3 regions of the Kocuria nitroreducens genome follow, and region 3 is predicted to be linked to each of the others. Evidence: riboswitches for the same ligand, from Rfam matches in the RefSeq annotation. Region 3 holds a riboswitch; each other region holds the start of a gene.

Region 1 (4,506 bases), on a different contig from region 3:
GCGCCGTCGTGCCGGGTGGCGATCCGGTGGTCCGCGAGCCGGGACTCCAGGGCCGCCACGTCGTCGGCGCTCGGCAGGTCGATGTTGACCTGGCCCAGCCCCAGCGACGCCGCGCGCGGGCCGGCCCCGGCGCTCCGCCAGGTGTTGAGCGCGATGTGGTGGTGATAGCCGCCGGCGGCGATGAACAGGGCGGAGCCGATGTCGCTCATGACCTCGAAGCCCAGGACGTCCACGTAGAACTGCCGGCCCAGCGGGATGTCGCCCACCTGCAGGTGGACGTGGCCCAGGGTGGCCGGCGGTGCCGCCGGGAGCCGTCCGTCCTGCTCCGCCAGGTGCTCCTGCAGGAAGCCGTTCGGGTCAAGGGGGTTGGAGGCCAGGGTCAGCAGACCGCTGGGCTCCCGCCGCCACGTGTCGCGGGGCCGGTCCGTGTAGAGCTCCACCCCGTTGCCCTCGGGGTCGTCGAAGTAGAAGGCCTGGCTGTAGAGGTGGTCGGCGCTGCCGGTGAAGGAGCGGGGCGCCATGGTCGCCACGGACGCCAGGGCCGCGGCCAGGGCGGACTCGTCCTCGAAGACGACCGCGGTGTGGAACAGGCCGGCCTGCCCGCGGCGGGCCGGGGGGAGCTCCTCGACCCGGCGCAGCCGCACGACCGTCCGGCCGTCCCGGCCCAGGACCGCGGTGTCCCCGGCGTGGGCGAGCACGTCGAGGGTGACGGCGTCCGAGTAGTAGGCGACCATCGTGTCCAGATCGGAGACGAGCAGCTCGACAGCACCCATCCGGGTGCCTGCGGCCAGCAGGTCCTCGGCGGGGCGCTTGGTCAGACTCCGCGGGTCGGGGTTCTGGGGAAAGATCGGCATCTCGGGGTTCTCCGTCGGCAGGGACAGCACATTGGTTGATGTGTCCCCAAGACTATCCCGATAAGCTTTCCGTTGCAAGTAAATGGGGGTCCGGGGGACCGGGACCCGCGAGCGGACCGCCGCGAGGTCCCGGTCTGTCCGGGGGCCGCCGGGGCCTGACGGTCAGAGGATGAAGATCAGCGCCGCGATGACCGCCAGGATGCCCAGGAAGACGAATCCCCACGCCTTGAGGTTGTCGGAGTCGTCCTCCTCGGGCTCGGCCGGGCGCGGCGGCCAGCCGCCGGGGCCGGGGCCGAACACCGGTCCGGAGGCCCCCTGCCCGCCGGCTCCGGGTCCTCCGGGCGGCTGCTGCTCGACGCCGTACCCGGCAGCTCCGTACCCGGGGGCACCCTGTCCAGGTGCCCCCGGCCCGGGGAACTGCCCCGGGAACTGTCCGGGCGGCGGGGACGGGGTCGCGGGGCTCACGCCCCACTGCGGGTTCTCGGGCGAGCCCGCGGGGGGAGCGCCCGGCGGGGGCGTGCCCGGCCGGACGTCGCCGGCCGCCGCCGGTGTCGATCCCGCGGGCGGTCCCGGCACCGGGGGAGCCGCTGGGGGCAGGGTCTCGCCCGAGAGCACGGGCCCGTCCTCGCGGTGGCCCTTCTCCGCCTCGGTCAGCAGGGTCACGAACTGCTCGAGCTGCTCGGACCCGTCGTACTCCCGCGCCAGGAAGCGCTCGGCGCGGCGGCGCACCACCCGGTAGACCCTCCCGTCGTCGGGAATCCCGAGGTCCCGGGCGGCCCGCGCCACGGCGAGCGGAGGCTGCTCCGGAAGGGGGTTGGTGCCCCACTCCAGGAGCCCGGTCAGCAGCGGGCGCTCGAGCACGGTGGCCAGGGCCGCCCGGGCGCCCGGCACCCGGGTCAGCTCCAGCAGCCCGCTCGGCGGCGCGGACGGGCACCCAGGCACGTCGCTGGGCAGCCGGGCGGCGCGCTCCAACCAGAAGGTGTCGCCGAAGAGGGTGGCGAGCAGCACGGCCGCGGCGAGCCGGTCGTCGCTCGGCGCGGCGTCCTCCGGTGCGCCCTGCTCCCAGTGGGTGCCGAGGGCGCGGCGGGCGGGCTCACCGGCCAGACGGACGCGCAGCTGCGCGTCCTCCGGGCCGCGGGCGGTCTCTGCGGGACGCTCCACCGCGTGCCGCACCTGGGGGTCGAGCTCGGGGTCCATGGGCCACCTCTCCGTCGTCGTCCTGGGTCCATGCTCTCAGAACGTGCTGGGCGGCGGCGGGGAGCCGACGGTGAACAGGGGTCGCGAGCCGCCCCGGGCTCAGGCGGGGAGCAGGCTGCGCAGCTGCCCCGCGGCGACTCGGGGGTCGGAGGCCTCGGTGACGGCGCGGACGACGACAACGCCGCGCGCCCCGGCCGCCAGCACCTGCGGGAGCCGCTGCTCGTCGATGCCGCCGATGGCGAACCACGGCACGGGCGGGGCCTCCGCGTCCGCGTCCAGCCGGGCCTCCGTCAGCCCGGCGACCGCGCGGACGAACTCCAGCCCGGTGGCCGGGCGCCCCGGCTTGGTGGGCGTGGCCCAGACGGGACCCGTGCAGAAGTAGTCGACGTCCGGGTCCTCGAGCGCCGCCCGGGCCTGTCCGAGGTCGTGGGTGGAGCGCCCGATCAGCACGTCGGGGCCCAGCAGCTGCCGGGCCTGGGCGGGGGCGAGGTCGTGCTGGCCCACGTGGAAGACGTCGGCGCCCACCAGCGCGGCGATGTCGGCGCGGTCGTTGACGGCGAACAGGGCACCGTACTCGGCGGCGACCCGGCCCAGCAGCCGCAGCGCGGCGATCTCCTCGTCCGCGTCGATGCTCTTGTCCCGCAGCTGCACGATGCTCGCGCCACCGGCGTACGCGGCGTGCAGGAACTCCTCGAGGTCGCCGCGGTCGCGGCGGGCGTCCGTGCACACGTACAGCCGGGCGGCGAGGAGCTTCGCCGTCCGGGCGTCTCGCAGGGAGGACTCGGCAGGGGCAGAGGTGTCACGGGTATGCTGGGCCACACGCTGATGATAGGTCAGCGGTTCTGCGGGAGCCCCATCGAGGGCTGAGAGGGCGTCCAACGCCGACCGCCACACCTGATGCGGATCATGCCGCCGTAGGAAAGGACGTTCCGTGTGACTTCCGCGCACCCCGCCCCGACGACCGCACCGCACGCGCTGGTCGGGCAGCCCGAGCACGTCCGGGCCGACGTCGCCGTGATCGGCGCCGGAGTGATCGGCCTGGCCACCGCCTGGGAGCTGCGCCGCCGCGGCCGCTCGGTGGCCGTGGTGGACCCCGAGCCGGGCTCCGGCGCGAGCCGCGCCGCGGCCGGGATGCTCGCCCCGGTGAGCGAGGTCCAGTACCAGCAGGAGCCCCTGTACCCCCTCATGACCGCCTCGGCCGCCGAGTACCCGGCGTTCGTGGCAGCCCTCGAGCAGGCCGCCGTGGGGTCGGTGGGCCACCGGGCCACCGAGACCCTGGTCTGCGGCGTGGACGCCGCCGACCGGCAGGCCCTGGCGGAGCTCCGCGAGCTGCAGGGCCGCCACGGCATGACCGTGGAGCAGCTGACGCTGCGGGCCGCCCGGGCCCTCGAGCCCGCCCTGAGCCCGCGGCTGTCCGCCGCGTTCCGGATCCCGGACGACCACCAGGTCGACCCGCGCCGCCTGGTGGCCGGGCTGCTCGCCGCCCTCGTCACCCCGGCGCTCCCGGAGCCCGCTGAGGACTCGGAGCCCGCTGAGGACTCGGAGTCCTCGAGGCCTCCGGAGCTCTCCGAGCCCTCGGCCGCTCGTGACGGCGGACCGGCCCGCCTCGTCCACGACCGCGCCACGGGGCTGCGCCGCAACGCCGAGGGCGCCGTGACCGGCGTCCGCCTGGCCGGCGGCGGGATGGTCTCCGCGACCTGGACGGTCCTGGCCCCCGGCGCCGACCTCGGTGACCTCGAGGGGCTGCCGGAGGACTGGCACCCGCCCCTGCGGCCGGTGCACGGGGACATCCTGCGGGCCCGGGTCCCCGGCGGGGCGCCCGAGCTGATCGAGCGCACCGTCCGCGGCCTGGTGCACGGGGCGCCCGTCTACCTGGTGCCCCGCACCGACGGCACCGTGGTGATCGGGGCGACCTCCCGCGAGGACGGCCTGACCGGCCCCAGCGCCGGCGGCGTGTTCCGGCTGCTGCGCGACGCCCAGGCGCTCGTGCCCGGCGTCGCCGAGCTCGAGCTGATCGAGGTGCTGGCCCGCGCCCGGCCCGGCACCCCCGACGACATCCCGTACCTGGGCCGGGTCCGCGACCCGGACGGCTCGCCCGTGGCGGGGCTCGTGGTCTCCACCGGCTACTTCCGCCACGGCGTCCTGCTCGCCCCGCTGGCGGCCCGGCTCGCCGCGCAGCTGGTGGCCGGAGGCACCGGACCCGATCCGGCCGCCGACGCCGAGCACCTCGCCACCACCGATCCGCACCGCTTCGACCGACCGGTCGAGGCCCGTCGAGGGGATCCCGGGCCGGCCGCCGCCGGACCCGGACCCCGGAGCAGGAGCTCCCGATGACCGCCATCACCCTCAACGGCCGCCCGCGCCACGTGGCGGAGGAGACGACCGTCGTCGACCTCGTCGCCGAGACCGTCGGCCGGGCGCTGGGCCCCGACGGCGCCCCGCTGGACGGCGGGCG
Region 2 (4,506 bases), on a different contig from region 3:
TCTTGTGTGCCATGAGGTGTGCCTACCTTCGGGTCTTTACTGGCTGGTGGAGTCTGGACGGGGACCGGGCCGGTCAGGCGTCGATGCCGGTCACCTTCACGGTGGTCAGCTCGGCACGGAAGCCCTGGCGCTTCTTGTAGCCGGTCTTGTTCTTGAACTTCTGGATGGAGATCTTGGGACCGCGGAGGTTCTCGACGATCTCGGCCGTGACCTTGACGCTCGCCAGGGTCTGGGCATCCGAGGTGATCTTGTCCCCGTCGACCAGCAGCAGGGCAGGGAGCTCGATGGTGCTGCCTGCTCCGCCGGCGACGCGGTCAAGGGTAACGAGGTCTCCGACGGAAACCTTTTCCTGGCGGCCGCCAGCGCGGACAATCGCGTACACCACTTGGGAACTCACTTCTCTCGACGTCATGTTTAAACAGTGTGGGTCGAGCGCATACCTGTCAGGACCAACGACGTTGAGACGAGCTGCCGGTGACCGGCCCGTGGGACCAGGCCGAGGTCAGCGCAGGTTCGCCGCAATTCAGGAACTGCACCCGCATGTGCCGCCAGGTGGGGTGTCGAGTTTTTACACGCGCGCACCGGCATGGCACCGAAGATCAAGACTACTCGATCAGGTCAGTGCCCGCCAACCGACGCTCCGCCACCGGCGCGGCGAAGAAGTCGCGCTCGAGCGCGCAGGCCTCCAGGAACACCTCCCGCATCCGGTCCCGGACGTCCGCCGGGGCCTCCCGGGCGGCGGCGTCGAGCAGCAGGCGGGCCGTGCGGGTGGCCTCCTGGAACTCCTCGTCCGCGTACGTGGCCAGCCAGTCCGCGTAGGGGTGCTCGTCGGTCCCGCCGGCCGTGGCGAGCTCGCCCAGGTGGCGCCCCACGTCCGCGTAGACCCAGTAGCACGGCAGCACGGCGGCGAGGCCCACCGGGTAGGGCTCGGCGGCGGTGGCGGCGAGCAGGAACGTGGTGTAGCGCCGGGTCACCTCGCCGAGCCCGGCCCGGGCGCCGCCGGCCCCGGCGTGCTGCAGCCGGGCCCGGTGCAGCTGCGCCTCGGTCTCGGTGCAGGACACGGCACCGGCCGCGAAGAACAGCCGCTGCTCCTCGTCGGGCGCCCTGGCCGCGAGCAGGGCAAGCGCCCGGCTGTAGCCGTCGAGGTACTGCAGGTCCTGGTCCAGGTAGGCGAGGAAGCGGTCCGGCTCGAGCCGGCCGTCGCCGAGGAGCCGGACGAACTCGAGCTCCTCGATCTCGCGCCGCACGGCCGCGGAGGCCTCCCACAGCTCGTCGCTGAACCGCTCCGGCGCGGTGCCCCAGGTCTCCAGGGCGCCCTGGACGTGGTGGAAGTGGTGGACGGGGCCGCTCCCGTGGCCGACGGAGAGCTCTCCGGCGGTCTCGAGAGCCCCGCGCAGCCAGTTCCGGGCGATCCGCAGGCTGCGGGACCAGTCCCCGTGCCGCACCTGGAGGGTGGCCAGGGCCGAGGAGAGGGAGCACCCGGTGCCGTGGGAGTTCTCGGTGGGCACGCGGGCGCCGTCGAACGCCGCGAGGGGCTCGGGGGCGTCCGGGCCCACGAGGGCGTCGGGCGTCCGGTCCCCGGTGAGGTGCCCGCCCTTGACGAGCACCAGGGTCCCGTGCGCGCGGGCCACGCGGTGGCCCTGGGCAAGGGCCTCCTGCCACGACGACGCGGTGTCCTCCCCGGCGAGCACGGCGAGCTCCTGCAGGTTGGGGGTGATCAGGTCGGCGAGGCCCAGCATCGAGCGCAGGGCGTCCTCCGCCTCGCTCTCCAGGAGGCGGCCCCCGGAGGTCGCGACCATGACAGGGTCCAGGACCACGACCGGCGGCCGGTGGACCCCGAGCCACCGGGCGACGGCCTCGATGACCGGCACGGACCCGAGCATCCCGATCTTGACGGCGTCGATCTCGACGTCCTCGGCGACCGCGTCGAGCTGGGCGGAGAGGACCTCGACGGGCGGGACGTGGATGGAGCGCACGCCCACGGTGTTCTGGACGACGACGGCGGTGACGGCGCTCATCCCGTAGCCGCCCATCGCGGCGATCGACTTGAGGTCGGCGTGCTGGCCGGCGCCGCCCGTGGGGTCGGTGCCGGCGATGGCCAGCACGCGGGGCACGCGGGCGGTCACGGGGCCACCTCCTCGGCGGCCGCGGCGGCGTCCTCGGCGAGCGCGGGGTCCGGCGGCACCGGTCTCTCGGCTGCCGGTGTGCGGGCGGACGTGGGTACGGCATCGCGCATCTGCGACATCCCTTCGCTAGTACTGGCTAGATCAGGTTCGACGGGTGTGTTCTCAGCCGCTCGCGCGGCACCCCGTGTCAGGTGTCCTGCCAGTCTAGTGGTCCCGCTGGAGCCGGGACGCGGACGGAGTCCGCTCGCAGGCTCAGAACATGCCGTTGGCGTGCGCCGTTCTCTCGGGAACCGGCTGCGCGACGCCCCAGTGCTCCACGATCCGGCCGTCGCCGAGGCGCCAGAGGTCGTAGCAGGCGACCGTGCCGGCGGCTCCGTCCCCGCGGTCGCCGCCGGTGACGGCCTCCGCGACGGTCAGCACGAAGTTCCCCTCGCCGACCACCCGGCGCAGCCGCCGGTACGCGGGCTGCGGGCCGTCCGGCGTGCGAGCCGCGTGCTCGGTGCAGCCCCGGGAGCTCATGTGGTCCTGGACGGCGCGGTGGTCACCCGCGACGAGGGCGGACTCGACCCACTCGGCGGCGATGCGCTTGTTGTCCTGCGTCCGATCGCGGTCCGTGACCGCGACGGGACCGTCGAGCTGCGGGCGGGCGCCGTCGGAGCGCGTGCGCAGGGGCTCGAAGACGTCCCAGTGCTCGGCGATCCGCCCGTCCTCCACGCGGAAGACGTCGAAACCGACCAGGGGCTCCGGACCGAGTCCCTCGTAGGCCGAGTGGGCGCCCATTGTCCCGTGGTCGTCGAGCATCCGCACGAGGTCCACGCGGAAGTCGTCGGGGATGCTGCGCACGAACTGCCTGATGCCGTCGCGCCCGTCCTGGGCGAGCGGCGAGTGCTGGATGAAGTCCTCCGTGTAGTGCCGGTCCACGGTCGACGGATCCCGGCGGACGAAGACGTCCGTGGCGACGGCGCGGACGGTGTCTGCACTGGTCATGGCGGTTCTCCCTGGAACGGGCGGCCGCTCGCCCCGGCGGACGGGACGGCGGCCCCGGCTGTGCTGTGGTGCGCACCACAGTACGCCGCCGCGCGGGGGCGGGGCCGGCCGGGACGGTCCACGACGGCGGAGGACCCCGACCGTGCTGGTCGGGGTCCTCCGGGATCCTGCTCGGCGGGGCGGCTCAGCCCCGGTCGGCGGGCTCGCCGCTGGTGAGGTCCTCGGCCTTAACGCCGACGCCGACGACGGTCGGCGCCGGGCGGGAGGAGTCCTCCGGGGAGCGCTGGGTGACGGCCTTGGCCTCGTGCCGGGCGCCCTCTGCGGCAGCCGCCTGGCCGGCGGTCACCTCGGCCTCGCCCGGGCGGGCGGCCGGGGCCGAGGCCCGCCGGCTGCGCCGACGGGGCCGAGCCGGCTCGGCGCTCGACGGCTCCGGAGCCGCCGGGGTGGGAGCCTGCTGCTCCGTACTCCCTGGCGCCGCACTCTCCCGCCCCAGGGTCTCCTGCGCGGCGCCCCGCGCCCGGGGGTCCTCCGCAGCGGTGGCCTGCTCAGCGGTGGCCTGCTCAGGGGCATCGTCGGCAGCGGTGACCGTCTCAGCGGCGGCTCGCGCAGGGCTGGCCTCCTGGCCGGCGGAGGCGGCGTCCGGCTCCTGCTGCCCGAAGGCCTCCGCGAGGGAGTCCAGGCTCAACGGGCGGGCCTCGGCGGGCTCCTCGACGACCGCATGACCCTGCGGCAGCTCGATCACCTCGCCGTTGATCCGCAGGCGCGAGCCCGGCTCGGCCGGCGCCGCGTCGGCGGGAACCTGCTCCGGTGCGGCCGGGGCGGAACTCTCCTCCGCCTCCGGCTGCTGCTCGGCGGCGGCGTCCGCACCCTGGCCGCGGTTGCGGCTGCGCTTGCCGCGACGCTTCTTCCGGGAACGCCCCGAGCCCTCGGGCCGGGACTCCACCGGCTGGGCGGTCTCCTCGGCGCGCTCCACCTCCTCCGCGGCGACCTCCTCGTGATGGGTGGCGGCGGCGATCGTCGCGAACGCCGTCCGCGCGGCCTCGGCCTTGGCCTTCTCCGCGGGGTCGGGCTCGGCGGACCGCTGCTCCGTCCGGGCGGACTGCTGCTCGCGCTGGTTCCCGCGGCCGCGCTTGCGCTCCGTGCGGTTCGGCCGCTGGTCGCGGGACTCGGCCGTGGCGCCACCGGAGCGGCCCTCGAGCGGGTGGTCGTGGACCACCACGCCGCGACCGGCGCAGTGCTCGCACGGCTCGGAGAACACCTCGAGCAGGCCGGTGCCCATGCGCTTGCGCGTCATCTGCACGAGGCCCAGCGAGGTCACCTCCGCCACCTGGTGCTTGGTGCGGTCCCGGCCCAGGCACTCCACCATCCGGCGCAGCACGAGGTCCCGGTTGGA
Region 3 (4,506 bases):
CGTGGTCGTGTGGGGTGCCCTCTGGGGCGACTTCGGCGCCGGCAACCTGCTGGTCGGACTGGTCCTGGCCCTGCTCGTCACGTGGGTGCTGTACCTGCCGCCCGTCCAGTTGTCCGGCCGGTTCAACCTGCTCCAGTTCGCCGTCTTCGCCGTGACGTTCGTGTGGCAGGTCGCCAAGGCGAGCATCGAGGTCATGCTCATCGCGATCCTCGTGGGTCCGCGCGCGCGCAACGCCGTGGTCGGCGTCCAGCTGCGCACGCGCTCCGACCTGCTCCTGACGGCCACCGGCCACACCATGACCCTGATCCCCGGCTCGCTCGTCGTGGAGGTGGACCGTGCCGCCGGCACGCTGTACTTCCACGCGCTCAACGTCCGCAGCGCCGAGGAGGCCGAGGACTTCCGCCGCTCCGCGCTGCAGGTGGAGGCCGCCTGGATCCGGATCATGGGCACGCCGGAGGAGCTCGCCGCCCTGCGGGCCGAGCGACGCGGCGGAGGTGGCTCCCGCGCGGACCGGCGGGACAGCGCCGCCATCAGCTCCCCGGTCACCGCGAGCCAGCAGATCGTGGGCCGCCGCCGGGACGAGGTCGCAGCCGGCACCCCGAGAGACACCCCGGCCGGCACACCGAGAGACACCCTGGCCGACACCCCCGAGGAGGACCGACCGTGATGCAGATCGCCGTGGCCGTCGCGGCCGTGCTGCTCAGCGCGGCCGCCGCGGGCACCCTCTACCGCCTTGCCAAGGGACCGTCCCTGCTGGACCGCGTGGTGGCCACGGACGTGCTGCTGGCCATCGTCGCAGCCGCCCTCGCCGTGGAGATGGCCTACCACGGCCACCTCAACAACCTGATCCTCATGGTGATCGTCTCGCTGGTCGGATTCATCGGGTCCGTGACGGTGGCCCGCTTCGCCACCCAGACCGCCGAGCACGGGCGGTGAGCGCCGTGCTGGACACCGTCCTGGACGCCGCCGCGGCCGTGTGCCTCGTGGCCGGCGCGCTCATGTCCCTCGCCGCCGCGATCGGCCTGGTCCGCTTTCCGGACCTGCTGACGCGCATGCACGCCGGCACCAAGCCGCAGGTCTTCGGGCTGCTCCTCATGCTCACGGCCGTCGGCCTGGAGAACCGCGACCCGGTCATGATCCCGCTCATCGCCCTCGGCTGGATCTTCCAGCTGCTCACCGTGCCCGTCTCGGCGCACATGGTGGGCCGCTCGACCTACCGGACCAAGCACCTGAACCGCACCACGCTGACCCAGGACGACCTGCAGACGGTGCTCAACCGCGCAGCGGAGGGTTCCGGGGAGGGGGCCGCCGGGGCGCCCCCCCGTGCCCAGCCCGGACGGCCGGCGAGCGGACGGACAGCAGACTGACGGATCGGCGGCGACGCGTTAGGCTGGACGGGATCGACAGGGCGCACCCGCGTCCCCCCGGACGACAAGGAGCAGCACTCCATGAACACCAAGGTCCTCGAACTCGTGGGCACCGGCCTCTCGCTCGGCGGCGTGGCGCTCTCGCACAAGGTGCTCGGCGCCGCGTGGATGCGCATCACCGGCGACCCGCCCCCCGCCAAGAACCCGGACCCGGACGAGGCCTGGACGGGCATCATCATCTGGTCGCTCGTGACCGGCCTCGTGGGCACCATCATCAAGGTCAGCGTCTCCCGCAAGGTGGCCCAGATCGAGAACAAGTCCCAGGAGAACCCCAAGGCCTCGAGCCAGGCCGAGGTCTGAGACCCGGCGGGCACCTCACGAGGGGGCCCGTCCGGTCGGACACCGCACCGGTGTCCGACCGGGCGGGCCCCCTCGTCGTGGAGCGGGCGTGCGACGGGCGCACCGCGGGAACGCCGTGCGGGCGCGGCCGGGGTGCCGAGGCCGACGCGCGTGCACGGAACGGGCGACGGAGGGGTAGACTCGGTGCCACTGAACGACAGGGGAGCGCTCCCCGCCGGTGAGACCGGCGCGGCGCTGAGAGTGCGGATCGCCGCAGACCCTCGAACCTGCTCCGGTTAGCACCGGCGAAGGGAGTCGAGCATCTCAGGGGTGTTTCCCCGGGAGCGCGCCACCGGCGCGGCCCGCGGAACCCCGTCCCCTCCTGGCACCGACGGCTCGCTGAGCCCAGGAGGAACCCACCGTGAACACCACCACCCACCGTCCCGCCGGCCGCCCCGGCGCGTCCCGCACGTCGTCCTGGCGGGTCGTCGACATCGTCGTCGCCGCCGTCCTCGCCGCCGTGTGCGCGGTCGTCTTCTGGGCGTGGTCAAACCTGCTCTACCCCGTGGTCGGCACGGCCGCGGTCGCCTATCCGCCCGCCGTGGGCCTGATCGCCGGCGGCTGGCTCGTGGCCGGCGTGCTCGGCGGGCTGATCATCCGCAAGCCCGGTGCCGCCCTGTTCTGCGAGCTGCTCGCCGCCGTGATCGAGAGCTTCCTGGGCACCCACTTCGGCCTGCTGGTCATCCTCTCCGGCCTCGTCCAGGGCATCGGCGCGGAACTGGCCTTCGCCGCCTTCCGCTACCGCCGGTTCGATGCCCTCACGGCGGCCGTCGCGGGCGCCGTGAGCGGGATCTTCCTCGGCGTCCACGAGAACATCGTCTACAACTACGAGTGGGTGCTGGGCCACCAGGTGGTCTACGTGGTCCTGGCCGCCGTCTCGGGGGCGGTGCTCGCCGGCCTGCTCATGCAGGCCGTGGTGCGGGCCCTCGCGGCCACCGGTGTCCTGCAGGGCCTCGCCTCGGGGCGGGCCGTGCGGCGATGACGGCTCCCACGGCCCGCGGGGCGCGCGTCGAGGCCCGCGGCTTCGGCTGGCACCACCCCGGGCGGGAGACGGCGGCGCTGCGCGGTCTCGACCTCGTGGTGGAACCGGGGGAGCGGGTGCTCCTGCTGGGTCCCAGCGGGGCCGGCAAGTCCACGCTCCTGCACGCTCTGGCAGGAGTCCTCCACGACGAGGACGGGCAGTCCGTCTCCGGCGAGCTGCTCATCGACGGCGCGCTCCCGGAGCAGGCGCGCGGCCGCGCCGGGCTCGTGCAGCAGGACCCCGAGTCCCAGGTGGTGCTGTCCCGGATCGGCGACGACACCGCGTTCGGCCTGGAGAACCTCGCGGTGCCCCGCGAGCAGATCTGGCCGCGGGTGCGCGCGGCCCTCGACGACGTGGGCCTGGACCTCCCGCTCGACCACTCCACCGCGGCCCTGTCCGGCGGACAGAAGCAGCGCCTGGCGCTCGCGGGCGCCGTGGCGATGAGCCCGGGCCTGCTGCTGCTCGACGAGCCGACCGCCAACCTGGACCCCTCCGGCGTGCGTCAGGTCCGCGACGCCGTGGTGTCCTGCCTCGACGGCAGCGGGGCCACGCTCGTGGTCGTGGAGCACCGCGTCGCCGTGTGGGCCGAGGTCGTGGACCGCGTCGTCGTGCTCGGCCGCGACGGGGGGATCACCCACGACGGGGCCCCGGGGCAGGTGCTCGGCGCGGCGGCCGACGAGCTCAGCGGGGCGGGGGTGTGGGTTCCCGGACGGGTGCCGGCCACGCGCCCGTCCGCGGACTCTGCCGGAGGTCCTGCCGTGAGCCCGTCCGTGGCCGACGGCCCCGGGGCGGACGGCGAACCGCTGCTCAGCGCCACCGGTCTGGGCGTCTCGCGCACCCAGCCCTCGGCACGGCAGCTGCGCGCCCGGCGGCGGGCCCGGCGCCGCGGCCGCCCGGTGGACGACACCGTCACGGGCCGCGACCTCCCCACGGCGGTGGACGACGTGGAGCTGGGCCTGCGCCGGGGCCGCGCGCTCGCGCTCACCGGGCCCAACGGCGCCGGCAAGTCCACGCTCGCCCTGACGCTGGCGGGTCTGCTGGCCCCCGTGCGCGGCACCGTGCGGGCCCACCCGCGCCTCGACCGCGGCGCGGGCCCCGACCCGCTGGAGTGGAGCGGACGGGAGCTCGTGGCCCGTGTGGGGACGGTCTTCCAGGAGCCCGAGCACCAGTTCCTGCGCGCCACCGTGCGCGCGGAGCTCGAGCTCGGCCCCCGGCTGGCGGGCACGCCGGGGGCCGAGCGGGAGCGTCGCACGGACGAGCTGCTCCGCCGGCTGCGGCTCTCCCACCTGGCGGACGCGAACCCGTTCACCCTCTCCGGCGGCGAGAAGCGGCGGCTGTCCGTGGCCACGGTGCTCGCCACGGACCCGGACGTGCTGGTGCTCGACGAACCCACGTTCGGCCAGGACGCCCTGACGTGGGCGGAGCTCGTGGACCTGCTGGTGGAGCTCGTCGACGCCGGCACGTCGGTCCTGGCCGTGACCCACGACGAGGACTTCGTGCGGGCGCTCGGCGCCGAGGTGCTGGCACTGGGTGCGCCTCCCGAAGGGGACCGAGCCACTCACGCGGCACGGGCCGGGCGGCAGGCCCCGGCAGCACCTGCGGCCGCCACCGCACCGGCACCACCGGTGGCAGCCGCAGCTCCGGCCGCCGCCCCTGCGTCAGCCACTCCGGCCGCTCCAGCGGCTCCGGCCGCTGCCCCCGCGCGGGCCGTCCCGGCCC

What was found. Region 3 has a riboswitch for thiamine pyrophosphate ahead of ACFYE1_RS14675 (ECF transporter S component). Riboswitches for the same ligand answer to the same signal wherever they lie in the genome.
Region 1: linked by a shared signal. The riboswitch ahead of ACFYE1_RS13020 (FAD-dependent oxidoreductase) and the one ahead of ACFYE1_RS14675 (ECF transporter S component) in region 3 are both predicted to bind thiamine pyrophosphate.
Region 2: linked by a shared signal. The riboswitch ahead of ACFYE1_RS06860 (bifunctional hydroxymethylpyrimidine kinase/phosphomethylpyrimidine kinase) and the one ahead of ACFYE1_RS14675 (ECF transporter S component) in region 3 are both predicted to bind thiamine pyrophosphate.

Annotation. Positions count from the first base shown of each region.
Region 1 covers NZ_JBHZTC010000018.1:50,304-54,809, forward strand. The annotation lists gene ACFYE1_RS13005 (VOC family protein) at 1-854, opposite strand, end outside; gene ACFYE1_RS13010 (hypothetical protein) at 1,017-2,051, opposite strand; gene thiE (thiamine phosphate synthase) at 2,151-2,870, opposite strand; TPP riboswitch at 2,886-2,989, shown strand; gene ACFYE1_RS13020 (FAD-dependent oxidoreductase) at 2,985-4,385, shown strand; gene thiS (sulfur carrier protein ThiS) at 4,382-4,506, shown strand, end outside.
Region 2 covers NZ_JBHZTC010000008.1:3,437-7,942, reverse strand. The annotation lists gene rpmA (50S ribosomal protein L27) at 1-13, opposite strand, end outside; gene rplU (50S ribosomal protein L21) at 74-385, opposite strand; gene ACFYE1_RS06860 (bifunctional hydroxymethylpyrimidine kinase/phosphomethylpyrimidine kinase) at 606-2,126, opposite strand; TPP riboswitch at 2,228-2,321, opposite strand; gene ACFYE1_RS06855 (nuclear transport factor 2 family protein) at 2,379-3,113, opposite strand; gene ACFYE1_RS06850 (Rne/Rng family ribonuclease) at 3,298-4,506, opposite strand, start outside.
Region 3 covers NZ_JBHZTC010000022.1:53,882-58,387, reverse strand. The annotation lists gene ACFYE1_RS14695 (Na+/H+ antiporter subunit E) at 1-667, shown strand, start outside; gene ACFYE1_RS14690 (monovalent cation/H+ antiporter complex subunit F) at 664-936, shown strand; gene mnhG (monovalent cation/H(+) antiporter subunit G) at 999-1,367, shown strand; gene ACFYE1_RS14680 (DUF4235 domain-containing protein) at 1,449-1,727, shown strand; TPP riboswitch at 1,916-2,037, shown strand; gene ACFYE1_RS14675 (ECF transporter S component) at 2,128-2,748, shown strand; gene ACFYE1_RS14670 (ABC transporter ATP-binding protein) at 2,745-4,506, shown strand, end outside.